Regions from separate parts of the Streptomyces sp. NPDC093801 genome, predicted to be linked through region 2. Evidence: riboswitches for the same ligand, from Rfam matches in the RefSeq annotation. Region 2 holds a riboswitch; the other holds the start of a gene.
What was found. Region 2 has a riboswitch for cobalamin ahead of AB0469_RS01625 (CoA-acylating methylmalonate-semialdehyde dehydrogenase). Riboswitches for the same ligand answer to the same signal wherever they lie in the genome.
Positions count from the first base shown of each region.

Region 1 (19,039 bases), on a different contig from region 2:
AGGCGGACACGGGCCGGCCGTCGATCTCCAGGTGCTCCTCGGTCAGGTGCCAGCCGCGCGGGCGGACCATGATGGTCGCGAGGTCCGCGCCGAGGTGGTACTCCTTGCCCTCGGGAGTCGTGAAGTCGATGCGCCGCTCGATGGCGTCGAGCAGGTTGAGCTGGCCGCCGATGACGTTGTTCCAGGTGGGTGCGGTGGCGTCCTCGAAGTCGGCCATCCAGACCTTGGCCCCGGAGTTCAGCGCGTTGATCGCCATACGGCGCTCCGGCGGGCCGGTGATCTCCACTCGGCGGTCGGTCAGGCCGGGGGCCGGCGGGGCCACGCGCCAGTCGGTGTCGGTGCGGACAGCGGCCGTGGCGCGGGAGAAGTCCAGCGGCGTCCCGGAGGCCAGGTGGGCAGAGCGGCGTCGGCGTTCCTTGAGGATTTCCAGGCGGCGGTCCGCGAAGGCGGCGTCGAGCCGGCTGATGAACTCCAGGGCCTCGGGAGTCAGGATCTCCTCGTGGCGCTCAGCCGGCGCGCCGAGAACCCGGACGCTGCTGATCAGGGGCGTGCGTGACATGAGGTTCTTCTCCTCAGCGGTGGGCGGCGGGCGCCCGAGGAGAACCCCCTCGGGCGCCGTCGGACGGTGAGCGGCAGAGCGCCGGGCTGTACCCGGTTGGACGAAGAGCGGAGGTTCTAGTGGAACTGCTCTTCCTCGGTGGAACCGGCGAGCGCCGTGGTGGAGGAGGCGGGGTTGACCGCGGTGGAGACCAGGTCGAAGTAGCCGGTGCCGACCTCGCGCTGGTGCTTGACGGCCGTGAAGCCCTGCGCCTGGGCGGCGAACTCCCGCTCCTGGAGGTCCACGTACGCGGTCATGCCGTGCTCGGCGTAGCCGCGGGCGAGGTCGAACATGCCGTGGTTGAGGGAGTGGAAACCGGCGAGGGTGATGAACTGGAAGCGGTAGCCCATGGCGCCGAGCTCACGCTGGAACTTGGCGATCTGGTCGTCGTCCAGGGCGGCCTTCCAGTTGAAGGACGGCGAGCAGTTGTAGGCCAGCATCTGGTCCGGGTACTGCGCGTGGATCGCCTCGGCGAACTCGCGGGCCTGGGCCAGGTCCGGGGTGCCAGTCTCGACCCAGATGAGGTCGGCGTACGGGGCGTAGGCCAGGCCGCGGGCGATGACCGGTGCCATTCCGTTGCGTACGTGGTAGAAGCCCTCGGCGGTGCGCTCGCCGGTGCAGAACTCGGCGTCGCGCTCGTCGACGTCGCTGGTCAGCAGTGTGGCGGCGAGGGCGTCGGTACGGGCGATGATCAGGGTCGGGGTGTCCGCGATGTCGGCGGCCAGGCGGGCCGCGTTCAGGGTGCGGATGTGCTGCGAGGTCGGCACGAGGACCTTGCCGCCGAGGTGGCCGCACTTCTTCTCGGAGGCCAGCTGGTCCTCGTAGTGGATGCCCGCGGCGCCGGCCGCGATCATCGCCTTGGTGAGTTCGAAGGCGTTGAGCGGTCCGCCGAAGCCGGCTTCGGCGTCGGCGACGATCGGCGCGAGCCAGTCCGTCGTGTCGGTGCCGCCCTCGGCGGTGGCGATCTGGTCGGCGCGCAGCAGGGCGTTGTTGATCCGACGCACTACCTGCGGGACGGAGTTGACCGGGTACAGGCTCTGGTCCGGGTAGGTGTGTCCGGCCTGGTTGGCGTCGGCGGCGACCTGCCAGCCGGACAGGTAGATCGCCTGAAGGCCCGCTCGGACCTGCTGGACGGCCTGGCCGCCGGTGAGGGCGCCGAGCGCGTGGATGTAGTCCTGCTCGTGGAGCTGTCGCCACAGGCGCTCGGCGCCGCGCCGGGCCAGGGTGTGTTCCTCGCGGACGCTGCCCGACAGGCGGACCACGTCCTCGGCGGAGTACGTCCGCTCGATGCCCGCCCACCGCGGGTCGTCCGCCCAGCGCTGCTTGAGCTGCTCGGCCGCCGCCTTGTTCGCCTCTGCCATGACCGTCACCGTTTCCGTCGTCGCTTGTCTTGCCAATGCCCCCGGTAGGGATCCACGCATTGGCACTCTGTGCCTAGTGAAGAAGGTGCGGCCGCCGAACCCGCCCGTGGGCTGGAGCTGAGCAATGCTGCCGATCCGCCAGGAGCGGACGCGCCAGAGCATCGAAATTAGGGCATGAATCGAAGTTCTGAGGTCCTTCCCGGCCACCGGTTCCGGCTGGCCGCAGGACTGACTCTGGCATTGGCACTGGGTGCCATCAAGGAGGGACGGCTGCCAAGGTTTGCGAATCTTCGAGGCTGAAATTGCCAACCTTGCGAAGGTTACCGATGGGTACAGGTCGCCGTATGCTGACGGGACCCGTCCGACGGTGGAGGAGTCCGGTGAGCAAGACCTACGCGGGAGCACGGCTGCGGCGGCTGCGTGAAGAGCGGCGCATGACGCAGGCCGACCTGGCCAGGGTTCTGGGCATCTCGCCCAGCTACCTGAACCAGATGGAACACGACTCCCGCCCGCTCACCGTTCCGGTGCTGCTGCGCCTCACCGAGGCCTTCGGGGTGGACCCGGGGTTCTTCTCGGAGCGCGACACCAGCCGCATGGTGGCCGACCTTCGCGAGGCTCTGGCCAAGGAGGTCGCCGAAGCCCGTGTCTCTTCCTCCGACCTGGCCGAGCTGGCCACCCGGATGCCCGCGGTCGCCGCCGTCCTGCTGGACCTCGGGCGACGCGGCCAGCTCCTGGCGGAGCGGCTCGCCGACGCGGCCGAAGGCCGTGGGGGTCCGGCGGAGGCGCCGCGCTCTCCCCACGAGGAGATCCGCGAGTTCTTCTACCGGCGGCAGAACTACCTCCACGACACCGACCTCGCCGCCGAGGACCTGGCCCGCGAGATCGGCATCCGCCCCGGGGACGTCATCCGCGCCCTGACGCACCGCCTCACCGACCGGCACGGGGTGAGGATCACCGCGGACTCCGACAGGCTGCACCACTACGACGCCGAGGGCCGCGCCCTGCACCTGTCGAGCAGGCTCCGCCCCGGCCAGCAGGCCTTCCGGATGGCCACCCAGCTCGCCCTCCTCGAATACGGAGACGAGCTCGACCGGCTGGCCGCCGAGGACTTCCCGGCCGGATCCGAGGCACGCCCCTTGGCCCGGATCGGCATCGCCAACTACTTCGCCGCCGCGCTGATTCTCCCGTACACCGCGTTCCACACGGCCACCGAGGAGTTCCGCTACGACATCGAGCGCCTGACCGACCACTTCGGCATCGGCTACGAAACCGTCTGCCACCGCCTCAGCACCATGCAACGCCCCAGGCTGCGCGGGGTCCCCTTCTCCTTCGTCCGGGTCGACCGGGCCGGGAACATGTCCAAGCGGCAATCAGCCACAGGGTTCCACTTCTCCCGCGCGGGCGGCACCTGCCCGCTCTGGAACGTCTACGAGGCCTTCAGCGCCCCCGGCCGCATCCACGTCCAGGTCGCCGCCATGCCCGACGGACAGCGGTACCTGTGGACCGCCCGCGCCGTCACCCGCCACCGCGGCGGCTGGGGCGAGCCCGGCAAGACCTTCGCGATCGGCCTCGGCTGCGAGATCCGACACGCCTCGCGGCTCGTGTACGCCGACGGGCTCGACCTCGACAACACGGCGGCCGCGACCCCGATCGGCATGGGCTGTCGTCTCTGCGAGCGCCTCGACTGCCCGCAGCGGGCGGTCCCCCCGCTCGGGCGTGCCCTCGCCGTGGACGAGAACAGCAGCACGTTCGTCCCGTACCCCGTCATGGGCGCCCCCTCGTCCCCCCGCAGCTGACGCACCTGGGGTCGACCCAGGCAGCGCGGACACGCCCCGAAGCCCCTACCAGCCGTGGTGGTCATGGAACCCTCGACATATCCCGAACCCGACGTACGACTGGCGCGCCTCGCGGAAGCGGTCGGTCTCCCGCCCGCATGTCCACCGACCGATCAGTTCCTTGACGACCTCGCGCAACGGACCGGGCTGCACACCCACGACCTGCTGCTCGTCGCGGACCTACCCGTACCCGCGACCGCATGGCTCTTCGACGAGACGGCCAGCGCCTCCAGTTCCCTGGTGTCGCGTTCCCTTGCCTTGCCCCCGTCCGGCAGGCAGCTGCTGCGCACCCGTGCACGCTCCATGACCGCGCCGGCGGGCACGCTCACGCCTCGGCAGCCCCGCCCGTACGAGCAGTATCCACCGGGCTTCGGCTCGCTCCTCCTGCGGATGCTCGCGCTCCGCAACCTGAACTGGTCGGGGGCGGCCAAGGCGATGTGCCTGATGTCCGGTGTGTGCAAGGCGGCCTCGACCATCGGCGCGGTGGGACGAGGTGCCAAGGAACTCGATGCGGAGATGCTCGACGGCTTCGCGGCAACACTCGGCATCCGGGTCGCCGTGCTGGCCCACCTGACCGGAATCCGCCCGTCCGGCGAGCATCGCGAACCGGCGCCCGAGGTGGTCGACACCGCCTCGCTGATCTGGGATATCCGGCACTTGACTTGGGACCAGGAAGGCGAGCTCACCGCGTACGCGGAGGTGCTGGGCAGGAAGTAAGACCATCCGGGGCGCCGGATCACCCGCTTTTGAACACCGGGTAGGGAACGTACGTCTGCCGGTCGGGGTCGACCGCGAGGCGGCCCCCGGCCGGCGGCCTGGCCCGCTGGGCACAGTCGCGGCGCTCGCAGATCCGGCAGCCGAGCCCGATCGGGGTCGCGGCCGCCTGATCCGTCACCGCGAGGCCTTCGGCGTAGACGAGCCGGGACGCGTGGCGGAGCTCGCAGCCCAACGCAACGGCGAACTCGGCCCGGCGGGCGCGATGTCCGTAGCCTCCGCGGGTCACGGTGCGGGCGATCCAGAAGTACTTCTTGCCGTCGGGCATCTCCGCCACCTGGGTCAGGATCCGGCCCGGAGCGGAGAACGCCTCGTAGACCGTCCACAGGGGGCAGGTGCCGCCGAGGCGGGAGAAGTGGAAGTCGGTCGCGGACTGTCTCTTGGAGATGTTTCCGGCCCGGTCGGCGCGCAGGAACGAGAACGGAACTCCGCGCTGTCCGGTGCGTTGCAGGGTGCTCAGCCGATGGCAGACCGTCTCGAAGCCGACCCCGAAGCGGGCCTGGAGGAGCTCGATGTCGTAGCGCAGTTCCTCGGCCGCCGCCCGGAAGGCCCCGTAGGGCATCAAGAGGGCGCCCGCGAAGTAGTTCGCCAGTCCGACCCTGGCCAGTCCGGAAGATGCGTCAGAATCGAACTCGGTGTCGGCCACCAGGGAGTCGAGCAGCGGCCCGTGCGCCAGCAGTGCCAGTTGGGTGGCGAGCTGGAAGGCACGTTGTGCGTCGGTCAGCCAGGGTGACAGGAACAGCAGGCCGCGTTCGCGATCGAAGCGGCGGGCGTCCGAGGACCAGTCCGGAGCGCCGTCGTAGAGGGTCACTCCGTGCCGGGTGGCGAGAACTTCGGCGAGGCGGTCCGCCGTGCGGGACACGGAGCCGCCGCCCAGGGTCGATGCGACGGCTTCCGCTTCGGTGTCGAGTGCGTCGAAATGGTTGTGGTGGGCGTAGAAGAAGTCCCTTACTTCGTCGTGCGGTTCGGCGCGCACCACGACCGTCGAGTCCCCCGGCGGGGCCAGGGCGGCGACCTGCTCGGCCGCGTCGCGGTAGCGGTGGTGGAGCGCGACGAGGGCCTTCGCGATGTCCGGGTGGTCCCGGGCCATGTCCGCGATCTCCTCGGAGGCCACCGAGACCCCGCCGGCTTCGTCCGCGAGGGCGGCGCGCAGATCGGTGGTGAGGCGTTCCTCGTCGGCTTCGGAGAAGAATTCGGGGTCGACCCCGAACACCTCGGCGATCTTCAGCAGGACAGGGGCGGTGAGAGGCCGCTGGCTGTGCTCGATCTGATTCAGGTAGCTGGTGGACAGGTCCAGGGCATGGGCCAGCTCCACCTGGTTCATGCCCCGCTCACGGCGCAGCCTGCGCAGTTTCGCGTGGGCGTAGATCTTGCGTCCGGCCGTACGTCCCATGTGGCGACAGCGTTCCTTCCACCCGTTCCTCTCTTGCGAAGGTAGCACTCGCCCCTTTCGCAAGATTCGCAGATTCGCAGGATTCGACGGTACTGATTCCGCAGGTTGGAGCTGTCGCATCGGCTCCGGATGCGGGGAAAGCTGAGGCATCGAAACCTTCGCTTTCCGCACCCGAGGAGTTCCGTGATCGAGCACGAGGTACGCGTCCATCCCAGCGCCGACCGCCTTCCGCGCGAGCGGCAGCTCGCCTGGAAGCTGGCCGAGGCGGCCACCGGCACCAAGCCGGCCGCCTCCCTCGACCCTCAGGCCGCCGACATGGCGGTGAACCGGATCGTGGACAACGCCTCCGTGGCCGTGGCCTCCCTGCTGCGCCGCCCGGTCGCGGTGGCCCGGGCCCAGGCCGTACCCCACCGGGCAGCACCCGGAGCCTCCGTCTTCGGGCTGCCGCCGGAGGTACGGGTCTCCCCCGAATGGGCGGCCTGGGCCAACGGCACGGCCGTGCGCGAGCTCGATTTCCACGACACCTTCCTGGCCGCCGACTACTCCCACCCGGGCGACAACATCCCGCCCCTGCTGGCCGTTGCCCAGCACACCGGCCGCTCGGGCGCCGACCTCCTGCGCGGCATCATCGCCGCCTACGAGGTCCACGTCGCCCTGGTCCGCGGCATCTGCCTGCACGAGCACCGCATCGACCACGTGGCCCACCTGAGTGCCGCCACCGCCTGCGGGCTCGGGGCGATGCTGGACCTCGACACGGCGACGGTCTACCAGGCTGTCCAGCAGGCGGTGCACACCACAACGGCCACCCGGCAGTCCCGCAAGGGAGAGATCTCCAGCTGGAAGGCCTACGCCCCGGCCTTCGCCGGAAAGGCCGCGATCGAGGCCGTCGACCGTGCAATGCGCGGCGAAGGCTCCCCCTCCCCCATCTACGAGGGGGAGGACGGCTTCCTCGCCCGGATGCTGAACGGACCGCAGGCCGCCTACACCGTGTCACTACCCGCCCCCGGAGAATCCCGGCGGGCGATCCTCGACACCTACACCAAGGAATACTCCGCCGAGTACCAGGCGCAGGCGATCATCGACCTCGCCCGCCGGATGCGCGAGAAGACCGGCCCGACCACCGCAATCCGCGAGGCCGTCCTGCACACCAGCCACCACACCCACCACGTGATCGGCTCCGGCTCCGGCGACCCCCAGAAATACGACCCGACGGCCAGCCGCGAAACCCTCGACCACTCCATCCCGTACATCCTCGCCGTCGCTCTGGAGGACGGCACTTGGCACCACGAGCGGTCCTACGCCCCCGAGCGCGCCCAGCGGCCCGCGACCGTCGAGCTGTGGAAGAGGATCTCCACCGTCGAGGACCCCGAGTGGACCCGCCGCTACCACCACCCCGACCCGGAGCGCCGGGCCTTCGGCGGACGCCTGGTCGTCACCCTCGACGACGGCAGCGTCATCGAGGACGAGCTGGGTGTCGCCGACGCGCACCCGGCCGGCGCGCGACCCTTCGACCGAGCCGCCTACACCGGCAAGTTCCGCACCCTGACCGAAGGCATTGTCACGGCCGGCGCCCAGGACCGCTTCCTCGACGCCGCCGGCCGGCTCGCGAAGTTGGACACCGACGGGCTCGCGGACCTGTTCCCCACGCTCGACACGGGCCGGACCGCCGCGTACGACGGGGCGCTCCCGAAGGGACTGTTCTGATGCTCCACACCCACACCACACCCGCCGCCAGGCGCCGGAGTTTCAGGAAACAGCTCTCCTCGGGGCGGCTGCTGCGCATGCCCGGCGCGATCAACCCGTACTCGGCCCGCCTCATCCAAGAGGCCGGCTTCGACGGCGTCTACCTCTCCGGAGCGGTACTCGCCGCCGACCTGGGGCTGCCCGACATCGGCCTGACGACCTCGACCGAGGTCGCGGCCCGCGCCCAGCAGATCACCCGGACCACCGACCTGCCCGCCCTCGTCGACGCCGACACCGGCTTCGGCGAACCGTTGAACGTCGCCCGCACCGTCCAGCTCATGGAGGACGCGGGCCTGGCCGGCCTCCACCTGGAGGACCAGGTCAATCCGAAGCGCTGCGGCCACCTCGACGGCAAGGCGCTCATCCCCCTCGATGCGATGCGGCGTCGGGTACGGGCAGCCGTCGACGCCCGACGCGATCCCGACTTCCTCCTCATGGCACGCACCGACGCCCGCTCCGTCGAAGGTCTGGAGGCGGCGATCGACCGCGCCAAGGCGTACGTGGACGCCGGAGCGGACGCGATCTTCCCAGAAGCTCTGGGCAGCGAGGTCGAGTTCGAGGCCTTCCGCAAGGCCGTCGACGTACCGCTGCTGGCCAACATGACCGAGTTCGGCAAGGGCCCGCTGCTGCCTGCCCGCGCCCTCGAGGACCTCGGCTACAACCTCGTCATCTACCCCGTGACCCTCTTCCGCCTCGCCATGGGCGCGGTCGAGGAGGGCTTGCGCACGATCGCGCAGGAGGGGACCCAGGAGTCCCTCCTCCCCCGCATGCAGACCCGCTCCCGCCTGTACGAGGTCCTCGACTACGAGGCGTACACCGCCTTCGACGGAAGCGTCTTCGACTTCACCCTGCCGCCCGGCACCTGACCCCACCGGAGTGAGCCATGACCGCCACCACCCCTGAGATCCACCGTGGCCTCGCCGGTGTCGTCGTCGACACCACCGCGATCTCCACGGTGATCGAGGCAACCAACTCCCTGACGTATCGCGGCTATCCGGTGCAGGAGCTGGCCGCGCACCGCTCCTTCGAGGAGGTCGCGTACCTGCTGTGGCACGGAGAGCTGCCGGACGCCGGAGAGCTGGAGCGGTTCCGGGCCCGGGAGCGGGCCCTGCGCCCGCTCGACCGCACCACGGCCGAACTGCTGGCCGGCCTGCCCCGGACCTGCCACCCCATGGACGTGCTCCGCACCGCTGTCAGCTTCTTCGGCGCGGAGGACCCCACCGAGGACGAGGAGGGCGCCGCCGGACATCTGACCAAGTCGCTGGGCCTGCTCGCCAAACTGCCGGTGGTCGTCGCCGCGGACCACCGGCGACGGCTCGGGGAAGATCCCATCCAGCCGGACCCGGAGCTCGGATACGCGGAGAACTTCTTCCACATGTGCTTCGGCGCGGTCCCGGCCCCCGAGGTGGTCCGCTGTTTCGAGATCTCGATGATCCTCTACGCCGAACACAGCTTCAACGCCTCGACCTTCACCGCCCGCGTTGTCACCTCCACCCTCTCCGACCTCTACAGCGCGGTCACGGCGGCGATCGGCGCGCTGAAGGGCCCCCTGCACGGCGGCGCCAACGAAGCGGTCATGCATATGTTGCGGGAGATCGGCGGCCCCGAGCAGGCCGCTGACTGGCTGGACCGGGCCCTGGCGGACAAGCGCAAGATCATGGGCTTCGGTCACCGGGTCTACAAGCACGGCGACTCCCGCGTTCCGATCATGCAGGAGGCCACCGACCGGCTCGTCGCCCGGGCCGCGAGCCCGGAGGTAACCCGGCTCACCGCACTCCACGCGGCCCTGCGCCACGCGATGATCGGCCGCAAGGGCATCCACCCGAACCTGGACTACCCCGCCGCACTCGCCTACCACCTGATGGGCTTCGACGTACCCATGTTCACTCCGCTGTTCGTCATGAGCAGGGTCACCGGGTGGACCGCCCACATCACCGAACAGCTCGCGCACAACGCACTGATCCGCCCCCTGGGCATCTACAACGGTCCGGATCAGCGCCCGCTCCCCCAGCCGGTCTGAGGATCGGGCAGCAATGGCCAGAGCCCTGTCTCCCCGCATGTGCGGGGAGACAGGGCTCTGGGCTGGCTGCAGGTTCCCTCGATCAGCCGAGAACCGGATCCGGCTGAGCAGCCGTCGCCTGCGCACCGGCGGGATCGGTGCGCTGGGCCAGGAGCCGCTGGGCGAGGACGCCGAAGACGATCCCGAACACCACCCACATCACGACCTGGACGGTCACCGACGCGACCCGGAACTCCCACAGCAGGGCTGCCGGGAACTCGGGCTTGACCGCGTCGGTGTTGTCCGGGAGCACCAGGAAGGCCAGCGCCGCGGCGACGACGAAACCCGCACCCGCGGTGAGGGTCGCGTTCCAATTACCCAGGCGCGGTGCCAGGCGCCTGCCCAGGATGATCGCGCCGACGCCGAGCAGGACGCTGAGCAGGATCATCAGGAAGAACAGCGTCGTGCGCTGCCCAATGGTGTCCGGGTTCCCGACGGCCGGCGGGCTGGCCGGGTACTTCAGGAACGGTACGAAATAGACGGTGGTGAAGGCACCGGCGGCCGTCAGTGCGGCGGTGCCCCGCGGGCTGAACCCGCCGACACGGCCAAGGACGAAGGAGAACGCGAGGGAGGCGATGCCGCCGAGCGCGACCCCGTAGACCAGGACACCGGTGGCCAGGCCGACGGTGGACTGGACCGGCCGGCTGACGAGCTCTTCCTCCTCCTCGGCGGGCGCAGCGGCCGCGCCGTGACCGGCGTGACCGGCGGCGGGGGCGGCGGGGGCGGCTTCCTTGGCGGCCGTGGCCTCTTCGACGGCGATGGAACCCCGAACCGGCGGCTCACCGACGACGTAGGCGACAGCGAAGGCGAACAGTCCGGCGATCAGGCCCGCGAGCATGCCGCGGACCAGCAGACCTCTGACAGTGGAGGCGTACATGGTGCGTGTGCCTCTCAGTGGCAGGGGAAGCCGAGCAGGTGGCGGCCGTCGTGGACCCACTCGTGGACGCCCTCGCCGGAGAACACGGCGGTCGCGCCCTGCTCCGCACCGACGAAGTACAGGGCCACGAGCATCAGCAGGCCGACGAACAGCGCCCAGGGCAGGACCGCGCGCACGGGCAGCGGAGCCGACGGCGACAGGGCGGTGGCGGGTATGGCAGCGGAAGCGACAGCCTCGGCCATGATGGAACCTCCTCGGGGAACAACGCGTCCCATACGGTGGTGCAGGACGACGGTCCTCGGGTCTGACTCGCCGCGCCGCCACCCGGAAGGTGTCGCCGCAGCACACAGTGGCGCGACCATGCCGGATTCACACCGGGCTTCCGTCTCGCCGTCGTCGCTATATGGAAATGTCGGCGTGAGGCTACAGCGTGCGACCGGTCCGACCAAGCGGATGAGTCCCTGATCACAGAGGCTGTCCGCTGCGCAAGACGCTCGGCTCCGGCAGGGGCGGATCGCGCGCTCACCAAGGAGACGCCCCCACTGCGGTGTGCTGAACAGCCCGGGATCATAGGGTGATCATCATGACCGATGCCCCATTGCAGGACGGAGCCAACAACCCCTTCGACGCCATCCGTGCCGGCGAAATCCGCACGGGTCGAGTCGTCAACATCTCGGACCACGAAGTGCTCGTTGAAATGGACGGATTCTCGGGCGCCAAGCCAGTCACAGCGCGCATCCTCAGCCGAGATCTATCACTCCACCTGTCTGAACATCCGTCCAAGGTGGTGGGCATCGGCCAGCGGCTCACCTTCGAGGTTTTCGAGATCGACCGCGAGCACGAGTACGTCTGGGGGTCGGCCTCCGCCTGTGAGGACCTGGCTCTGCGAGATTTCCTCTTGAGCCTCCGACGTGGTGCCATCCACAGGGGCCGGGTGCGTAGCGTCCACACTTACGGAGTCTTCGTGAACCTCGACGACGAGCCGGACGGTCTGTGCACGGGCTTCATTCGCGGGCCCGAACTGACCTGGGCCTGGATCAACGAGCCGGCCGATGTGGTCACGGTCGGACAGCCCGTCGTAGGGGAGATCCTCGACGTGAACAGGCGCCGAGGGCAGGTTCAGTTGTCCCTGAAGGCGCTCCAGACGAACCCTCTCGTACCGTTCAGGGAGCGAATCGGCCAGACCGCGGTCGGGCGGGTCACCACCTTGCTGTCGTTCGGGGCAGTCGTCCGTCTGGCCGAGGGTGTGGAGGGGTTCGTACACAACACCGAGCTGGCGGACGCGCCCGTCGACGATCCCGCTCGGATCGTCCGCGAAGGTGATGAGATCACGGTACGGATCGTCGCGGTCGACCTGGCTCGCCAACGGCTCTCCCTGTCCGCCAGGTCCTGTAGGACCCTGGAACGCCAGACTGACGAGCCGCGTCCAGGACGGTGACCAGCGTTCGGTGGACGGCTGGCCTGCCGTCCACCGAACGCTGCACGCGGTCAGCTGTGTGTGAAGTGCGGCGGGCGCTTGTCCACGAAGGCGGACATGCCCTCCTTCTGGTCGGCGGTGGCGAACACCGCGTGGAAGAGGCGGCGTTCGAAGCGGACGCCTTCGGCGAGGGTGGTCTCGAAGGCGCGGTTGACCGCCTCCTTAGCCATCATCGCGACCGGCTTGGACATCTCGGCGACCGTCGTCGCCACGGCGAGGGCCTCGGCGAGCAGTTCGTCCGCGGGCACGATCCGGGAGACAAGCCCGGCGCGTTCGGCTTCGGTGGCGTCCATGGTGCGGCCGGTCAGGCAGAGCTCCATGGCCTTGGCCTTGCCGACGGCGCGCGTCAGGCGCTGGGAGCCGCCGATGCCGGGGATGACTCCGAGCTTGATCTCGGGCTGGCCGAACTTCGCGGTGTCGGCGGCGAGCAGGATGTCGCAGAGCATGGCCAGTTCGCAGCCGCCGCCCAGCGCATAGCCGGAGACGGCGGCGAGCGTGGGGGTGCGGACCTGGCCGAGCCGGTCCCAGGCCGTGAACCAGTCGGAGAGGTACATGTCCATGTAGGACTGCGGGCGCATCTCCTTGATGTCGGCGCCGGCGGCGAAGGCCTTCGCGGAACCGGTCAGCACGATGCAGCCGACCTCCGGGTCCCGGTCCAGCTCCTCGGTGGCCGCCACGACCTCCGTCATCACCTGGAGGTTGAGGGCGTTGAGTGCCTCGGGCCGGTTGAGGGTGAGGACGGCGACGCGGCCCTTGCGTTCGAGCAGGATGGTCTCGTAGGTGGTCATGCGGGGTTTCCCATCTGGTTCGGTACACCGGGACGGAGCGTGCGGACGATCGCTGAGAAGTCCAGTCCCGCACCCTCCCCCTCGGCGAAGTCTGCGTACATCTGCGCGGCCTTGAGTCCCAGCGGTGCGTCCACTCCGCCGGCGCGCAGAGCGTTCGCGGCGAGCCCGAGGTCCTTGGCCATCAGCGGGGCGGCGAAGCCCGGCCGGTAGTCACGGTTGGCCGGACTGGTCGGGACGGGGCCGGGGACGGGGCAGTTGACGGTCAGGGCCCAGCACTGGCCCGAGGCGGTGGAGGCGACGTCGTACAGCGCCTGGTGATCCAGGCCGAGGCTCTCGGCCAGGACGAAGGCCTCGCTCACCCCGATCATGGAGACGGCGAGGATCATGTTGTTGCAGATCTTCGCGGCTTGGCCGGATCCTGCCGCACCGCAGTGCACGGCCTTCTTCCCCATGGCTCCGAGCAGTGGTTCGGCAGCAGCGAACTCGGCTTCCCCTCCGCCCGCCATGAAGGTGAGGGTCGCGGCTTCCGCGCCCACGACTCCCCCGGACACCGGGGCGTCCAGCCCCCGGTGGCCGGCCGCGACGACGGCCTCGTGCGCAGTCCGCGCGTCGGCCACGTCGATGGTGGAGCAGTCGACGAACAGGGTCCCGGGCCGGGCTGCGGCCAGGAGACCCTGTTCCCGGTAGAGGGAGAGGACGTGATGGCCGGCGGGGAGCATGGTGATCACCACGTCGGCCGCGGCGGCGGCCTCCGCGGCGGAGGGCGCCGGCTCGACGCCGGTGGCGGCAGCGGCGGCGAGCAGCTCGGGCACGAGGTCGAAGCCGAGGACGCGGTGGCCGGCCTTGACGAGGTTGGCGGCCATGGGCCCGCCCATGTGTCCGAGCCCGATGAATGCGACGGTGCTGCTCACCAGACGACCTCCTGCGACGAAGTGGTCGCGACGAGCCCGAGCTCGTTCGCGTCGAGCGGGGCGAAGTAGCGGTCCACTTCCGCGGGGGTGACGTCCTCCAGCGTGGCCGGGGACCACCGCGGGTTCCGGTCCTTGTCGATGACCTGGGCGCGGATGCCCTCCACCAGGTCGGGCGAGGACAGTGCCGCGCACGAGACGCGGTATTCCTGGTCCAGCACCCGCTCCAGCGGCCCCAGCTGCCGGGCCCCGCGCAGTGCGGCCAGGGTAACCTTGACCGCCGTCGGCGACTTGGACAGCAGGGTGTCCGCCGCGTCCTTCGCGGCGGACGAGCCCGAGGCCAGGAGCCGGGCCACGATCTCCTCGGCGGTGTCGGCGGCGTAGCAGTGGTCGATCCACTCGCCGCGCGCGGGGACGAGGGTCCCTGCGGGAGGCTCTTGCACGTGCCGCTGCAGCACTTCGTGTACGGAGTCCACGGCCAGCTCCCGGGACAGCGTGGGCAGCGCCTGCGCTGGGACGAAGTGGTCGGCGAGCCCGCACAGCAGCGCGTCGGCGGCGCCGACCGGGGCTCCCGTGAGTGCCAGGTGGGTGCCGAGCTCCCCCGGAGCCAGGGCGAGGAGGTAGGTGCCGCCGACGTCGGGGACGAACCCGATGCCGGTCTCGGGCATGGCGATCTTGGAGCGTTCGGTGACGATGCGGACGCTGCCGTGGGCGGAGACGCCCACTCCGCCGCCCATGACGATGCCGTCCATGAGGGCCACGTAGGGCTTGGGGTAGCGGGCGATCAGCGCGTTGAGCCGGTACTCGTCGCGCCAGAAGTCCGCCGAGGCGGTGCCACCGGTACGGGCGTCCTCGTAGATCGCGCGGATGTCCCCGCCCGCGCACAGGCCCCGGCCGCCGGCGCCGTCGATGACGACCACTTCGATGCCGGGGTCCTGCGCCCAGGCCGTGAGGGCCTGCTCGATGCGGAGCACCATCGGATGGCTGAGGGCGTTGAGGGCCTTGGGGCGGTTGAGGGTGAGGTAGGCAGCACGTCCCTCGGTGCGCAGGAGGACGTGGTCGCGGTCGTTGTCGTGGTCGTGAGGGGCTTCGTTGGTCATCGCAGGGTCTCCGTGAGTCCGCGCGCGACGATGACGCGCATGACCTCGTTCGTGCCTTCCAGGATCTGATGGACCCGCAGGTCGCGGACGATCTTCTCGATGCCGTACTCGCTCAGGTATCCGTATCCGCCGTGGAGCTGGAGGGCCGCGTCGGCCACCGCGTACCCGGTGTCGGTGGCGAACCGCTTGGCCATCGCGCACAGCCGCGGAGCCAGCGGATCCCCGGTATCCAGGGCCTCGGCGGCCTGGCGGACCAGCGCGCGGGCGGCGGCCAGTTCCGTGGCCATGTCGGCCAGCCGGAACTGGAGCGCCTGCGCGTCCAGCAGACGGGCGCCGAAGGCCTCGCGGTCGGCCAGGTAGGACAGCGAGCGATCGAGGGCGCTCTGCGCCCCGCCGAGCGAGCAGGCAGCGATGCCGAGCCGGCCGCCGTTGAGGCCGTTCATGGCGATGCGGAAGCCATCGCCCTCCGCGCCGAGCCGCCGGTCGGCAGGAATGCGAACACCGTCGAGGACCACCTGACGGGTCGGCTGCGCGTTCCAGCCCATCTTCCGTTCATTGGGGCCGAAGGAGACTCCCGGATCCTCGCGCTCGACCACAAAGGCGGAGATCCCGCCGGGGCCCGGCTCGCCGGTCCGGGCCATGACCACGTAGACGTCCGAGGCGCCGGCACCGGAGATGAACTGCTTGACCCCGGTCAGCACGTAGTGGTCGCCCTGGCGTTCGGCGCGGGTGCGCAGCGCGGCGGCGTCCGAGCCCGCGCCCGGTTCGGTCAGGCAGTAGCTGCCCAGGGTCGTCGCGGAGCAGAGGCCGGGCAGCCAGCGGGCGCGCTGGGCGTCGTCGCCGTAGCGGTCGATCATCCAGGCGACCATGTTGTGGATGGAGAGGTAGCCCGCGATGGACGGACAGCCCGTCGCGAGGGTCTCGAAGACGAGGACGCCGTCGCTGCGGGAGAGGCCGGAACCGCCCTGCTCCTCGCGTACGTACACGCCGGCGAGACCGAGTCCGGCCGCCCGGCGGATGACGTCGACGGGGAAGTGCTTGTCCTGGTCCCAGGCCACGGCATGGGGGGCGAGCTGCTCCTGCGCGAAGTCGAGGGTGACCTCGGCCAGGGCGAGCTGGTCCTCGGTGAGGGTGGTGGTCACCGCGCTCACCCCATCGTCGGGATGGTGAAGCTCGCGCCCTCCTTGACCCCGGAGGGCCAGCGCGAGGTGACGGTCTTCGTGCGGGTGTAGAAGCGGATCGAGTCCGGGCCGTGCTGGTTCAGGTCGCCGAAGCCGGACTTCTTCCAGCCTCCGAAGGTGTGGTAGGCGACGGGGACGGGGATCGGCACGTTGACGCCGACCATGCCGGTGTTGACCCGGCGGGAGAACTCGCGGGCGGTGTCCCCGTCCCGGGTGAAGATCGCCACGCCGTTGCCGAACGGGTGCTCGCTCGGCAGGCGCAGCGCCTCCTCGAAGTCTGCGGCCCGCACCACGGACAGGACGGGGCCGAAGATCTCCTCGCGGTAGATCCTCATCTGTGGGGAGACACGGTCGAAGAGGGACGCGCCGGCGAAGAAGCCGTTCTCGTGACCTTCCAGAGCGAAACCGCGTCCGTCAACGACGAGTTCGGCTCCCTCGTTGACGCCGATGTCGACGTAGCGGCGGACCCGGTCGAGGGCGTCGCGGCTCACCAGAGGGCCGAATTCCGCGTCAGGGTCATCGGAGCGACCGATCTTCAAGGTCGCGATGCGGTCCTTCAGGGCGGCGACCAGCTTGTCGGCGGTCTCCTCGCCGACGGGGACGGCGACGGAGATGGCCATGCAGCGTTCGCCGGCCGAGCCGTAGCCGGCGCCGATCAGGGCGTCGACGGCCTGGTCGAGGTCGGCGTCCGGCATCACGATCATGTGGTTCTTGGCCCCGCCGAAGCACTGGGCGCGCTTGCCGTGCGCGGCTGCGGTGGCGTAGATGTGCGCGGCGATCGGAGTGGAGCCGACGAAGCCGAGTGCCTGGACGCGGGGGTCTTCGAGGAGGGTGTCGACGGCTTCCTTCCCGCCGTTGACCACGTTGAGGACGCCCGGCGGCAGGCCGGCCTCCAGGAAGAGTTCCGCGAGGCGCAGCGGTACGGACGGGTCGCGCTCGGAGGGCTTGAGGATGAACGCGTTGCCGCAGGCCAGGGCGGGCGCGGCCTGCCAGAGGGGGATCATCGCGGGGAAGTTGAAGGGGGTGATCCCGGCGACGACACCGAGCGGGGAGCGCAGCGAGTGCACGTCGATCCCGGTGCCCGCGTTGTCGGTGAACTCGCCTTTGAGCAGGTGCGGGATACCTGCCGCGAACTCGACCACCTCCAGGCCGCGTTGCAGGTCGCCGTGGGCATCGGCGACGGTCTTGCCGTGCTCGGCCGACAACAGCCGGGCCAAGCTCTCGCGTTCACCCTCGACGAGCTGGAGGAAGCGCATCAGGACACGGGCGCGCCGCTGGGGGTTCCACTGCCCCCACTCGGCCTGCGCCTCCTCGGCGTTGGCGATGGCGGCCTCGGTGTCGGCGCGCCCGGCGAGCGGAACCCGGGCCTGGACGGCGCCAGTGTTGGGGTCGTACACGTCGGCGAAGAGCCCGGAGGAACCGGTGGTGTGCTTTCCGCCGATGAAATGGGTGAGTTCACGGACCATGGATGCCTGCTCTCGTCAGGTTGGATCCGGGGATGGCACGGCAGGCCGGCGGACCGCACCCGGGTAGGGGTGCGCCGCTGCGGGGAAGCCGTGAGAACTACGAGCGCGCGAAATCGGTGTGCGCGCGCTCCGCCGGATCACCAGGGTCGTGGGTACAAACCGGTGTCATGCGTGTCTGCTCCATCCTCGTGGACAACACGGAACATCCGCGGCCGGTATCCTGACTCCCGGATCACCGCGCGCCGCCCGCCTTCCCGACAGACCTCGTCAGTGGCGTGTGGATGGCAGCACACTCCCCGGTCACAGTGGCGGGACCGTGCCGGTTTCTCACCGGCTTCCCTGCACCGCGGACCTTGTGCCACGAACATATAGTTGGACGTCCTAGTAAGTCCAGACCCACCGCTCGGGCGGGCCTAGAGTCGTGGCATGCGCATCGTCTCCCTGCTCCCCGCGGCCACGGACATCGTGGCGGACCTCGGACTCGCCGCCGACCTGGTCGGACGCACCCACGAATGCGACTGGCCTCCCGCGACGGTCGCCTCCGTGCCCGTGGTCACCCGCGCCGAATTCGACGCGGACGCACTCAGCAGCCGGGAAATCTCCGCCGCGGTCGGTGGCGCGGCGCACAGCGGCTCCTCGCTCTACACCCTGGACACGGAGGCACTCGCGGCGCTCGCACCCGACGTCCTGCTCACCCAGGACCTGTGCCGGGTCTGCGCGGTGTCCTACGAGGGCGTCTCCCGGGCGGTGCGCCTCATGGACGCCGGACCGCGCGTGCTGAGCCTGGAACCGAGGACCCTGGACGACGTCCTGGACTGCCTGGTCACCGTGGGCGACCTGCTGGGAGTCCGGGAAACGGCCGAACGGCGGCGCACGGAGCTGCTCGGCCGGCTCGCCGGGGTCCGACGCGCCGTGGCAAGCTGGCCGAGGCCGCGGGTGGTGGCCGTCGAGTGGCTCGACCCGCTGTGGCCCGCCGGCCACTGGGTACCCGAACAGATCGCCGCGGCGGGCGGCGAGCCGCTACTGGCCGGGCCGGGCGAGCACACCGGGCCGATGACGTGGGAGGCGGTACGCGAGGCACGCCCGGACGTGGTCCTCGTCCTGCCGTGCGGGTTCCCGCCCGAGCGGACCCTGACGGAGCTCGACCTGCTCACCTCGCTGCCGGACTGGGAGGAGCTGCCCGCCGTACGGGCGGGCGAGGTGTGGGTGCTGGACGGCCCCGCCTACTTCAATCGGCCAGGTCCGCGCGTGGTCCGGGGTGCCGAAGTACTCGCCCACGTGTTGCACGGGGCGCAGGCCGGAGACCCGGTGACCGAGGCGGAGGCACGGCGGCTGGGCGGGGCGTAGCGCCCCCTTCCGGCCGAAGGCGGCTCGCCGGGACGGAGCCGATGTGTTCACGCGATCATCTCTCGGGATCCGCTTCCGGCGCACCCCCACCAGACCGTACGATGCGTTCTGCTCCGGCCCACACGGCGGGGC
Region 1 covers NZ_JBFBDP010000004.1:165,966-185,004, forward strand. The annotation lists gene aceB (malate synthase A) at 1-559, opposite strand, end outside; gene aceA (isocitrate lyase) at 676-1,959, opposite strand; gene AB0469_RS06005 (short-chain fatty acyl-CoA regulator family protein) at 2,340-3,755, shown strand; gene AB0469_RS06010 (hypothetical protein) at 3,810-4,511, shown strand; gene AB0469_RS06015 (short-chain fatty acyl-CoA regulator family protein) at 4,531-5,961, opposite strand; gene AB0469_RS06020 (MmgE/PrpD family protein) at 6,145-7,665, shown strand; gene prpB (methylisocitrate lyase) at 7,665-8,570, shown strand; gene AB0469_RS06030 (bifunctional 2-methylcitrate synthase/citrate synthase) at 8,588-9,724, shown strand; gene AB0469_RS06035 (CbtA family protein) at 9,807-10,640, opposite strand; gene AB0469_RS06040 (CbtB-domain containing protein) at 10,655-10,882, opposite strand; gene AB0469_RS06045 (S1 RNA-binding domain-containing protein) at 11,224-12,078, shown strand; gene AB0469_RS06050 (enoyl-CoA hydratase) at 12,129-12,905, opposite strand; gene mmsB (3-hydroxyisobutyrate dehydrogenase) at 12,902-13,816, opposite strand; gene AB0469_RS06060 (enoyl-CoA hydratase/isomerase family protein) at 13,813-14,913, opposite strand; gene AB0469_RS06065 (acyl-CoA dehydrogenase family protein) at 14,910-16,064, opposite strand; gene AB0469_RS06070 (CoA-acylating methylmalonate-semialdehyde dehydrogenase) at 16,061-17,560, opposite strand; cobalamin riboswitch at 17,753-17,938, opposite strand; gene AB0469_RS06075 (cobalamin-binding protein) at 17,987-18,907, shown strand.
Region 1: linked by a shared signal. The riboswitch ahead of AB0469_RS06070 (CoA-acylating methylmalonate-semialdehyde dehydrogenase) and the one ahead of AB0469_RS01625 (CoA-acylating methylmalonate-semialdehyde dehydrogenase) in region 2 are both predicted to bind cobalamin.

Region 2 (11,316 bases):
CCCCGCCAGCCCGCAGGGCGTTGGCGGCGAGGCCGAGGTCCTTGGCCATGAGCGGGGCCGCGAAGCCGGGGCGGTACTCGCGGTTGGCGGGGCTGGCCGGAACGGGGCCGGGGACCGGGCAGTTGACGGTCAGGGCCCAGCACTGGCCCGATGCCGTGGAAGCGACGTCGTAGAGGGCCTGGTGGTCCAGGCCCAGGCTCTCGGCGAGGACGAAGGCCTCGCTGACCCCGATCATCGAGACGGCGAGGATCATGTTGTTGCAGATCTTCGCCGCCTGGCCGGCGCCTGCCGTGCCGCAGTGCACGGCCTTCTTGCCCATGGCGTCGAGCAGCGGCTCGGCGGCGGCGAACTCCTCGGGTCCGCCGCCCGCCATGAAGGTGAGCGTGGCCGCCTCAGCACCCACCACCCCGCCGGACACCGGGGCGTCCAGTGCCCGGTGACCGGCCGCGGCGGCGGCCTCGTGGGCGGCCCGGGCGTCGGAGACGTCGATGGTGGAGCAGTCGACGAACAGGGTGCCGGGCCGGGCTGCGGCCAGGACGCCTAGCTCGCGGTAGAGGGCGAGGACGTGGTGGCCGGCCGGCAGCATGGTGATCACCACCTCGGCGTCCGCTACGGCTCCGACTGCGGACGGAGCGGGTTCGACCCCGTGGGCGGCGGCGGTGGCCAGCAGCTCGGGTACGAGGTCGAAGCCGAGGACGCGGTGGCCGGCCTTGACGAGGTTGGCGGCCATCGGGCCGCCCATGTGGCCGAGCCCGATGAACGCGACGGTGGTGCTGGTCACCAGACGACCTCCTGAGACGGAGCGGTCGCGCCGAGCCGGAGCTCGTGCGCGTCGAGCGGGGCGAAGAACCGGTCCACGGCGGCGGGGCTGACCTCTTCGAGGGTGGCGGGGGACCAGTGCGGGGTGCGGTCCTTGTCGATGACCTGGGCGCGGATGCCCTCGACGAGGTCTGGGGAGGACAGCGCCGTGCAGGAGACGCGGTATTCCTGTTCCAGGACGCGTTCCAGCGGTCCGAGTCGGCGGGCCCGGCGCAGCGCGGCCAGGCTGACCTTGACCGCCGTGGGGGACTTGGACAGGAGGGTGTCCGCCGCGGCCTTGGCGGCGGGTTCCCCCGAGGCCAGCAGCCGGGCGACGATCTCCTCGGCGGTGTCGGCGGAATAGCAATGGTCGATCCACTCGCGCGCCGGGGCGAGGGCGCCGGGTTGCGGCTGCCGTACGTACCGCTCCAGTACGGCGTGTACGGGTTCCGCGGCCAGCTCTCGGGCCAGGGCGGGCAGGTCGGCCGAGGGGACGAAGTGGTCGGCGAGCCCGCACAGGAGTGCGTCGGCGGCGCCGACGGGTGCGCCGGTGAGGGCCAGGTGGGTGCCGAGTTCCCCGGGCGCGAGGGCCAGCAGGTACGTGCCGCCGACGTCCGGGACGAAGCCGATGCCGGTCTCGGGCATGGCCACGCGGGAGCGTTCGGTGACGATGCGGACGCTGCCGTGGGCCGAGATCCCGACGCCGCCGCCCATGACGATGCCGTCCATGAGGGCGACGTACGGCTTGGGGTAGCGGGCGATCAGGGCGTTGAGCCGGTACTCGTCGCGCCAGAAGGCCGCCGAGGCGGTGCCGCCGGTGCGGGCGTCCTCGTGGATCGCACGGATGTCCCCGCCGGCGCACAGGCCCCTGTCACCGGAGCCGTCGATGACGACCAGCTCGATCGCAGGGTCGTCGGCCCAGGCCGTGAGTGCCTCCTCGATGCGGAGCACCATGGGGTGGCTGAGGGCGTTGAGTGCCTTGGGGCGGTTGAGGGTGATGTAGGCGGCGTGGTCCTCGGTGCGGGTGAGGACGTGGTCGTGATCGGTCGGTGTGTGGTTGGTCATCGCAGGGTCTCCGTGAGTCCGCGCGCGACGATGACGCGCATGACCTCGTTGGTGCCTTCCAGGATCTGGTGGACGCGCAGGTCGCGGACGATCTTCTCGATGCCGTACTCGCTGAGGTAGCCGTAGCCGCCGTGCAGCTGGAGGGCCGCGTCGGCGACCGTGTACCCGGTGTCGGTGGCGAACCGCTTGGCCATCGCGCACAGTCGCGGGGCCAGCGCATCGCCCGTGTCGAGGGCCTCGGCGGCCTGCCGGACCAGGGCGCGGGCGGCGGCCAGCTCGGTGGCCATGTCGGCCAGCCGGAACTGGAGCGCCTGGCGGTCCAGGAGCCGACTGCCGAAGGCCTCGCGGTCCGCCAGGTAGGACAGCGACCGGTCCAGGGCGCTCTGGCCGCCGCCGAGCGAGCAGGCGGCGATGCCGAGTCGGCCGCCGTTGAGGCCGCTCATGGCGATGCGGAAGCCGTCGCCCTCCGAGCCCAGCCGCCGGTCGGCGGGGAGGCGGACGCCGTCGAGGACGACCTGGCGGGTCGGCTGGGCGTTCCAGCCCATCTTCCGTTCGTTCGGCCCGAACGAGACCCCCGGGTCCTCGCGTTCGACGACGAACGCGGAGATCCCGCCCGGGCCCGACTCGCCGGTCCTCGCCATGACCACGTACACGCCGGCCGATCCGGCACCGGAGATGAACTGCTTGACGCCGGTCAGGACGTAGTGGTCACCCTGCCGCTCCGCGCGGGTGCGCAGCGCGGCGGCGTCCGATCCCGCGCCCGGTTCGGTCAGGCAGTAGCTGCCCAGGGTCGCCGCGGAGCACAGGCCGGGCAGCCAGCGGGCGCGCTGGGCGTCGTCGCCGTAGCGGTCGATCATCCAGGCGACCATGTTGTGGATGGACAGGTAGCCGGCGATGGACGGGCAGCCGGTGGCGAGGGTTTCGAAGACGAGGACGCCGTCGCTGCGTGACAGGCCCGAGCCGCCGTGTTCCTCGCGGACGTACACACCGGCGAGACCGAGGGCGGCGGCCTGTCGGATGACGTCGACGGGGAAGTGCTTGTCCTGGTCCCATGCCAGGGCATGGGGGGCCAGTTGCTCCTGGGCGAAGTCGAGGGTGACCTCGGCCAGGGCGAGCTGGTCCTCGGTGAGGGCGGTGGTCACGGCGCTCACCCCATCGTCGGGATGGTGAAGCTCGCGCCTTCCTTGACCCCGGAGGGCCAGCGCGAGGTGACGGTCTTGGTGCGGGTGTAGAAGCGGATCGAGTCCGGGCCGTGCTGGTTCAGGTCGCCGAATCCGGAGCGCTTCCAGCCGCCGAAGGTGTGGTAGGCGACCGGTACCGGGATGGGGACGTTGACGCCGACCATGCCGGTGTTGACGCGGCGTGTGAACTCGCGGGCGGTGTCCCCGTCGCGGGTGAAGATCGCCACTCCGTTGCCGTACGGGTGCTCGCTCGGCAGGCGCAGGGCCTCCTCGAAGTCGGCGGCTCGGACGACCGACAGGACGGGGCCGAAGATCTCCTCGCGGTAGACGCGCATCTGCGGGGTGACCCGGTCGAAGAGGGAGGCGCCGGCGAAGTAGCCGTTCTCGTGGCCTTCCAGAGTGAACCCGCGGCCGTCGACGACGAGTTCGGCTCCCTCGTTGACGCCGATGTCGACGTAGCGGCGGACCCGGTCGAGGGCGTCCCGGCTGACCAGCGGCCCGAAGTCGGCCTCCGGGTCGTCGGACCGGCCGATCTTCAGGGTGGCGATGCGGTCCTTGAGGGCGGCGACCAGCCGGTCGGCCGTCTCCTCGCCGACGGGTACGGCGACGGAGATGGCCATGCAGCGCTCGCCCGCCGAGCCGTAGCCGGCGCCGATGAGGGCGTCGACGGCCTGGTCGAGGTCCGCGTCCGGCATCACGATCATGTGGTTCTTGGCGCCGCCGAAGCACTGGGCGCGCTTGCCGTGGGACGCGGCGGTGGCGTAGATGTGCGCGGCGATCGGGGTCGAGCCGACGAAGCCGAGGGCCTGGACGCGCGGGTCTTCGAGGAGGGTGTCGACGGACTCCTTGCCGCCGTTGACCACGTTGAGCACGCCCGGCGGCAGTCCCGCCTCCAGGAACAGCTCCGCGAGCCGCAGCGGTACCGACGGATCGCGCTCGGACGGCTTGAGGATGAACGCGTTCCCGCAGGCCAGCGCGGGCGCGGCCTGCCACAGCGGGATCATCGCGGGGAAGTTGAACGGCGTGATGCCGGCGACCACGCCGAGCGGGCTGCGCAGGGAGTGCACGTCGATGCCGGTTCCGGCGTTGTCGGTGAACTCCCCCTTGAGGAGGTGCGGGATCCCGGCGGCGAACTCGACCACCTCCAGGCCGCGTTGCAGGTCGCCGTGGGCGTCGGCCACGGTCTTGCCGTGCTCGGAAGACAGAAGCCTGGCCAGGCTCTCGCGTTCGCCTTCGACGAGCTGGAGGAAGCGCAGCAGCACGCGGGCGCGTCGCTGAGGGTTCCACTGCCCCCAATCGACCTGCGCCTCCTCGGCGTTGGCGATGGCGGCCTCGGTGTCGGCGCGCCCGGCCAGGGGCACGCGCGCCTGGACGGCGCCGGTGTTGGGGTCGTACACGTCGGCGAAGAGTCCGGAGGTGCCGGTGGTGTGCTTTCCGCCGATGAAATGGGTGAGTTCACGGACCATGGGTGCCTGCTCTCGTCAGGTTGGATCCGGGGATGGCACGGCAGACCGGCGGACGACACCCTGATGGGGGTGTGCCGCTGCGGAAAGCCGTGGGAACTACGAGCGCACGGAAGTGGTGTGCGTGCGCTCCGCCGGATCACCAGGGTCGTGGGTACAAACCGGTGCCATGCGTGTCTGCTCCATCCTCGTGGACAAACGCGGGAACAATCCGCGGCCGGTATCCTGACTCCCGGATCCCCGCGCGCCGCCCGCCTTCCCGACAGACTTCGTCAGTGGCGTGTGGATGGCAGCACACTCCCCGGTCACAGTGGCGGGACCGTGCCGGATTCACACCGGCTTCCCTGCACCGCGGACCTTGTGCCAGGAACATATAGTTGGACGTCCTAGTAAGTCCAGACTCACCGCTCGGGCGGGCCTAGAGTCGCCGTATGCGCATCGTCTCCCTGCTCCCGGCGGCCACCGACATCGTGGCGGACCTCGGACTCGTCTCCGACCTGGTCGGACGCACCCACGAATGCGACTGGCCGCCCGCAGCGGTCGCCTCCGTACCCGTCGTGACCCGGGCCGAATTCGACGCGGACGTGCTCACCAGCCGGGAGATCTCCACCGCGGTGGGCGGCGCGGCACACAGTGGATCCTCGCTCTACACCCTGGACACGGAGGCGCTCGCCGCCCTCGCACCGGACGTCCTGCTCACCCAGGACCTCTGCCAGGTCTGCGCGGTGTCCTACGAGGCGGTCTCCCACGCGGTGCGCGTCATGGACGCCGGCCCCCGGGTGCTGAGCCTGGAGCCGCGGACGTTGGACGACGTACTGGACTGCCTGGTCACGGTGGGCGAGCTGCTGGGGGTGGGGGAGGCTGCCGAGCGGCGACGCACGGAGTTGCGTGGCCGCCTGGCCGAGGTCCGGCGCCGCACGGCGGGGCGAGCGCGGCCCCGGGTCGTCGCCATCGAGTGGCTCGACCCGCTCTGGCCCGCCGGCCACTGGGTACCGGAGCAGATCGCCGCGGCCGGCGGCGAAGCGCTCCTGGCCGAGCCCGGTGAGCACACCAAGCCGATGACGTGGGAGGCGGTACGCGAGGCCCGCCCGGACGTGATCCTCGTGCTCCCGTGCGGTTTCCCGCCCGAGCGGACCATGACGGAGCTCGACCTGCTCACCGCCCAGCCGGGCTGGCACGAACTGCCCGCCGTGGCGGCCGGCGAGGTGTGGGTCCTGGACGGACCTGCGTACTTCAACCGGCCGGGCCCCCGCGTGGTCCGCGGCGCCGAGGTGCTCGCCCACGTGCTCCACGGCGTACGGGCGGGGGACCCGGTGACCGAGGCGGAGGCTCGGCGGCTGCGGTGAGCCGGATCCTCAGCCCCGGTCCCGGGCGACGGGGTAGGGGATGAACGTGCTGCTGTTCTCGTCAACGGTGAGTGTCCGGCCGAGGGGCGGGACGGCGCGCTGGGGGCAGTCGAGGCGTTCGCAGAGCCGGCATCCCATGCCGATGGGGGTGGCGGCGGAGGCGTTGTCCAGGTCGAGGCCGTCGGAGTAGACGAGCCGGGACGCATGCCGGATCTCGCAGCCAAGCCCGATGGCGAAGGTCTTGCCGGGCTCGCCCCAGCCGCCGCGGTGCCGGGTGACGGCCCGGGCGGTCCACAGGTAACGCTGGCCGTCGGGCATGGCGGCGACCTGGACGTGGATCCGGCTGGGCGCGGCGAAGGCCTCGTACACGTTCCACAGCGGACAGGTGCCGCCCGCGCGGGAGAAGTGGAACCCGGTCGCCGACTGCCTCTTGGACATGTTCCCGGCCCGGTCGACCCGCACGAAGGAGAACGGCACCCCGCGCAGCCTGGGACGTTGCAGGGTGCTCAGGCGGTGGCAGACGGTCTCGTAGCCGAGGCCGAAGTGGTCGGTGAGGCGTTCGATGTCGTAGCGGAACTCTTCGGCGGCCGTGTGGAAGGCGCGGTACGGGAGGATCAGTGCGGCGGCGAAGTAGTTGGCGATGCCGATGCGGGCCAGGCTGTGGGCGGGGGAGCCCGGATCGAAGTCCTCGGCGGCCAGCCGGTCCAGCTCGTCCCCGTGTTCCAGGAGCGCCAGCTGGGTGGCTATGCGGAACGCCTGCTGGCCGGGGCGGAGCCGACCGGACAGGTGCAGGACCCGCGTTCCGGCATCGAAGTGGTGCAGGCGGTCGGAGTCCGAGGTGAGCCGGATCCCGTGGTGGTCGGCCAGGCGCTTCGACAGCAGCCGGACGACCTCTCCCGGGCGGATGCCCATCTCCCGGGCGAGGCCCTCGGCGGCGACGTCGGTGTCGTGGAGGTAGTTCTGGCGGCGGTAGAAGAACTCGCGGATCTCCTCGTGCGGTGAACGCGGCGCGGCCGGTCCACCGTCCCGGCCGTCGGCGGTGTCGGCCAGCCGCTCGGCCAGGAGTTGGCTGCGCCGACCGAGGTCCAGCAGGACGGAGGCCACCGCCGGCATCCGGGTCGCGAGCTCGGCGAGGTCCGAAGAAGAGACGCGGGCCCCGGCGATCTCGCCCGCCAGTGCCTCGCGCAGATCGGCCACCAGCCGGCTGGTGTCGCGTTCGGAGAAGAAGCCGGGGTCCACGCCGAACGCCTCGGTCAGCCGCAGCAGGACAGGCACGGTCAATGGCCGGGAGTCGTGCTCCATCTGGTTCAGGTAGCTGGGGGAGATGGCCAGGACCCGGGCCAGCTCGGCCTGGCTCATCCGGCGCTCCTCGCGCAGCCGCCGCAGCCGCGCTCCCGCGTACGTCTTGCTCACCTGGGCTCCTTCAGCCGCTCCCGCCAGGGCTTCAGCGTACGCACGATCCTGCCCACGCCAACCTTTGCAAGCTTGGCAATTCGGCCGCAGAAGATTCGCAGAAGTTGGCAGATGTGCGGCATTGATGGCACTGCGTGCCGCTGTCAGAGTCTGTCGTGCGGCCCGCCGGACCCCCGGCGGCCGGGCCGACTGGACGGAGCCCGACTCGCGCCCTGACGTCGGAGATTCCGGCCGTCCGCCCCGGCTGACCTGCAGCATTGCCCAGCTCCTCCCCAGGTGGGGGCCGGCGGCCGCAAACCCAAGAACACGGCACACAGTGCCAATCTCTCGTCGCGACGGACGCGGCATTGGCAGACCAAGCGATTCATGGAGACGGTGACGGTCATGGCAGACACGAACACGACGGCGGCGGCCGAGCAGCTGAAGCAGCGGTGGGCGACGGACCCGCGCTGGGCGGGCATCGAGCGGACCTACACCGCCGAGGACGTCGTCAGGCTCTCCGGCAGCGTCCGCGAGGAGCACACCCTCGCCCGCCGAGGCGCCGAACGGCTGTGGCGGCAGCTCCACGACCTCGACTACGTCCACGCCCTGGGCGCGCTCACCGGCGGACAGGCCGTCCAGCAGGTCCGCGCCGGCCTTCAGGCGATCTACCTCTCCGGCTGGCAGGTCGCCGCCGACGCCAACCAGGCTGGACACACCTACCCCGACCAGTCCCTCTACCCGGTCAACTCAGTCCCCCAGGTGGTCCGTCGGATCAACAACGCGCTGCTCCGGGCGGATCAGATCGCCACCGCCGAAGGCGGCTCGGACACGACGGACTGGCTGGCGCCGATCGTCGCCGACGCGGAGGCCGGCTTCGGCGGCCCGCTGAACGCCTTCGAGCTCACCAAGGCGATGATCGCGGCCGGTGCAGCGGGCATCCACTACGAGGACCAGTTGGCCTCGGAGAAGAAGTGCGGCCACCTCGGCGGCAAGGTCCTCGTCCCCACGTCCCAGCACATCCGCACCCTCAACGCCGCACGTCTGGCCGCTGACATCGCGGACACCCCGACCCTGATCATCGCCCGCACCGACGCCCTCGCCGCGAACCTGCTGACCAGCGACGTCGACGACCGCGACGCGCAGTTCTGCACCGGCGAGCGCACCGCGGAGGGCTTCTACCGGGTGCAGAACGGTATGGCCCCCGTCATCGCACGCGGCCTCGCCTACGCCCCGTACGCCGACCTCATCTGGGTCGAGACCGGCACCCCGGACCTCGCCCAGGCCCGCGAGTTCGCCGAGGCGATCCACGCCCGGCACCCGGACCAGATGCTCGCCTACAACTGCTCGCCGTCCTTCAACTGGAAGGCCGCGCTGGACGACGACCAGATCGCCAAGTTCCAGCGGGAGCTCGGCGCGATGGGCTACAAGTTCCAGTTCATCACCCTGGCCGGCTTCCACTCCCTGAACCACGGCATGTTCGACCTCGCCCGCGGGTACGCCGAACACGGCATGACCGCCTACGTCGACCTGCAGGAGCGCGAGTTCGCCGCCCAGCAGCACGGCTTCACCGCCGTCAAGCACCAGCGCGAGGTCGGCACGGGCTACTTCGACCTGGTCTCCACCGCCGTCAACCCGGCCTCCTCCACCACCGCCCTCGCCGGCTCCACGGAGGTAGAGCAGTTCCACTAGGACGCTCTGCCCCCTCCCGGCCCGGCCGTGGCCGGAGGCCCGTGTTCAGCGGGAGCCGGAGGACCGTCTCCGTCCGGCTCCCGCCCCACCCTCGTCGCCTCGTCAGGAGACCGCATGACCACCACCGCCACCACGCACCAGGTCCGCGTCCTTGCGGCACCCGGCGACCGCCACGACGAGATCCTCACCCCGGAGGCGCTCGACTTCATCGGCCGCCTCGACGCGGCCTTCGCCCACCGCCGCGCCGACATCCTCAAAGAGCGGCTCCGCCGCAAGGACCGCCTCATCTCAGGCTCCCCGCTGGACTTCTCCATCGCCACCGCCGCCGTCCGCGCCGACCCCCACTGGCGCGTGGCCCCACCGGCCCCGGGCCTGGAGGACCGCAGGGTGGAGATCACCGGCCCGCCGGACCGCCGGATGACGGTCAACGCGCTCAACTCCGGTGCCAAGGTGTGGATGGCCGACTTCGAAGACGCCACCGCCCCCACCTGGAACAACGTCATCGGCGGCCAGCTCAACCTGCTCGACGCGATCGAGCGCCGCATCGACTTCACCACGCTCGAGGGCAAGGAGTACCGCCTCGGCGAGGACCTGGCGACCATCGTCGTCCGGCCCCGGGGCTGGCACCTCCTCGAAGAGCACCTGGAGATCGACGGACGGCCCGTCCCCGCGTCGCTCGTGGACTTCGGCCTGTACTTCTTCCACTGCGCGCAGCGTCAGATCGACGCCGGACACGGCCCGTACTTCTACCTCCCCAAGCTGGAGAACGCCGGCGAGGCCCGCCTGTGGAACGACGTCTTCGTCCTCGCCCAGGAACTCCTCGGGATCCCGCGCGGCACCATCCGCGCCACCGTCCTCATCGAGACCATCACCGCGGCCTTCGAGATGGAGGAGATCCTCCACGCCCTGCGCGAGCACAGTGCCGGCCTCAACGCCGGCCGCTGGGACTACCTGTTCAGCATCATCAAGACCTTCGGCCACCGCACCGACTTCCAGCTCCCCGACCGCGCCCAGATCACGATGACCGCACCCTTCATGCGCGCCTACACCGAACTCCTCGTCCGCACCTGCCACAAGCGCGGCGCGCACGCCATCGGAGGCATGGCCGCCCACGTGCCGGCCAAGGACCCCGACGCCAACACGGCGGCCCTCGCCAAGGTCCGGCTGGACAAGGAACGCGAGGCCGAGGACGGCTTCGACGGCTCCTGGGTCGCCCACCCGGCGCTCGTCCCCGTCTGCCGCGAGGTCTTCGACGCGGTCCTCGACGGCAGGCCGCACCAGCTCGACCGGTCCCGCGAGGACGTCCACGTCCGAGCCGCCGACCTGCTGTCCGTCCGCCGCATCAGCGCGCCGCCCACGGCAGCAGGGGTCCGGGCCAACCTGGCCGTCTCGCTGCGCTACTTCGAGGCCTGGCTGCGCGGCCAGGGAGCGGTCGCCTTGTACGGCCTCATGGAGGACGCGGCCACCGCCGAGATCGCCCGCGGCCAGCTCTGGCAATGGCTGCGGCACCGCAGGATCGACCGGGACGACCTGCTCGCCGTGCTCGAAGAGGAATGCGACGCGCTCACCGCAGAGCGGCCGTACGCCCTCGTACCGGAGGCCAGGGCCGTACTGGAGCGGGCCGCCCTGGGGCGCGACCTGCCGGCCTTCTTCACCCCCGACACGTACAGCCGTCACCTGGTCCGCCGTGCGGAGGTGCGGTCATGAGCGCCGTTATCCGCCGGGTCGGGGTCGTCGGAGGCGGTCAGATGGGCGCCGGAATCGCCGAAGTCTGTGCCCGCGCCGGACTCGACACCGTCGTCTGCGAGGCCGACGGCACCGCCGCCCGGGCGGCCCGCGAACGCGTCGCCGTCTCCCTCGAGCGCGCCGTCCAGCGGGGCAAGCTCGACCGGATCTCCGCCGAGGACGCCCTCGCCCGCCTCGTCTTCACCGGCAGCCTCGACGACCTCGCCGACCGGCAGCTCGTCATCGAGGCCGTCACCGAGAACGCGGAGGTGAAGACGGAGACGTTCGCAGCCCTGGACAAGATCGTCGAGGATCGCGAGGCAATCCTCGCGACGAACACCTCCTCCTTTCCCGTCATGCGCCTGGGCATGGTCACCGGGCGGGCCGACCGGGTGGTCGGCCTGCACTTCTTCAACCCCGTGCCCGTGCTGCCGCTGGTGGAGGTGGTCTCGTCGCTGCACACCTCCCGGGAGACCGTGGAGACGGTTGAGGCCTTCGCCCGGGAGGCCCTGGGCAAGACGACGATCCGCTCCCAGGACCGGGCCGGATTCGTCGTCAACGCCCTTCTCGTCCCGTACCTGCTGTCGGCGATCCGGATGGCCGAGTCCGGCTTCGCCACCCCGGCCGACGTCGACGCCGGCATGGAGCTCGGCT
Region 2 covers NZ_JBFBDP010000001.1:342,616-353,931, reverse strand. The annotation lists gene mmsB (3-hydroxyisobutyrate dehydrogenase) at 1-784, opposite strand, end outside; gene AB0469_RS01635 (enoyl-CoA hydratase/isomerase family protein) at 778-1,863, opposite strand; gene AB0469_RS01630 (acyl-CoA dehydrogenase family protein) at 1,860-3,014, opposite strand; gene AB0469_RS01625 (CoA-acylating methylmalonate-semialdehyde dehydrogenase) at 3,011-4,510, opposite strand; cobalamin riboswitch at 4,705-4,883, opposite strand; gene AB0469_RS01620 (cobalamin-binding protein) at 4,939-5,853, shown strand; gene AB0469_RS01615 (short-chain fatty acyl-CoA regulator family protein) at 5,863-7,266, opposite strand; gene aceA (isocitrate lyase) at 7,651-8,937, shown strand; gene aceB (malate synthase A) at 9,052-10,644, shown strand; gene AB0469_RS01600 (3-hydroxybutyryl-CoA dehydrogenase) at 10,641-11,316, shown strand, end outside.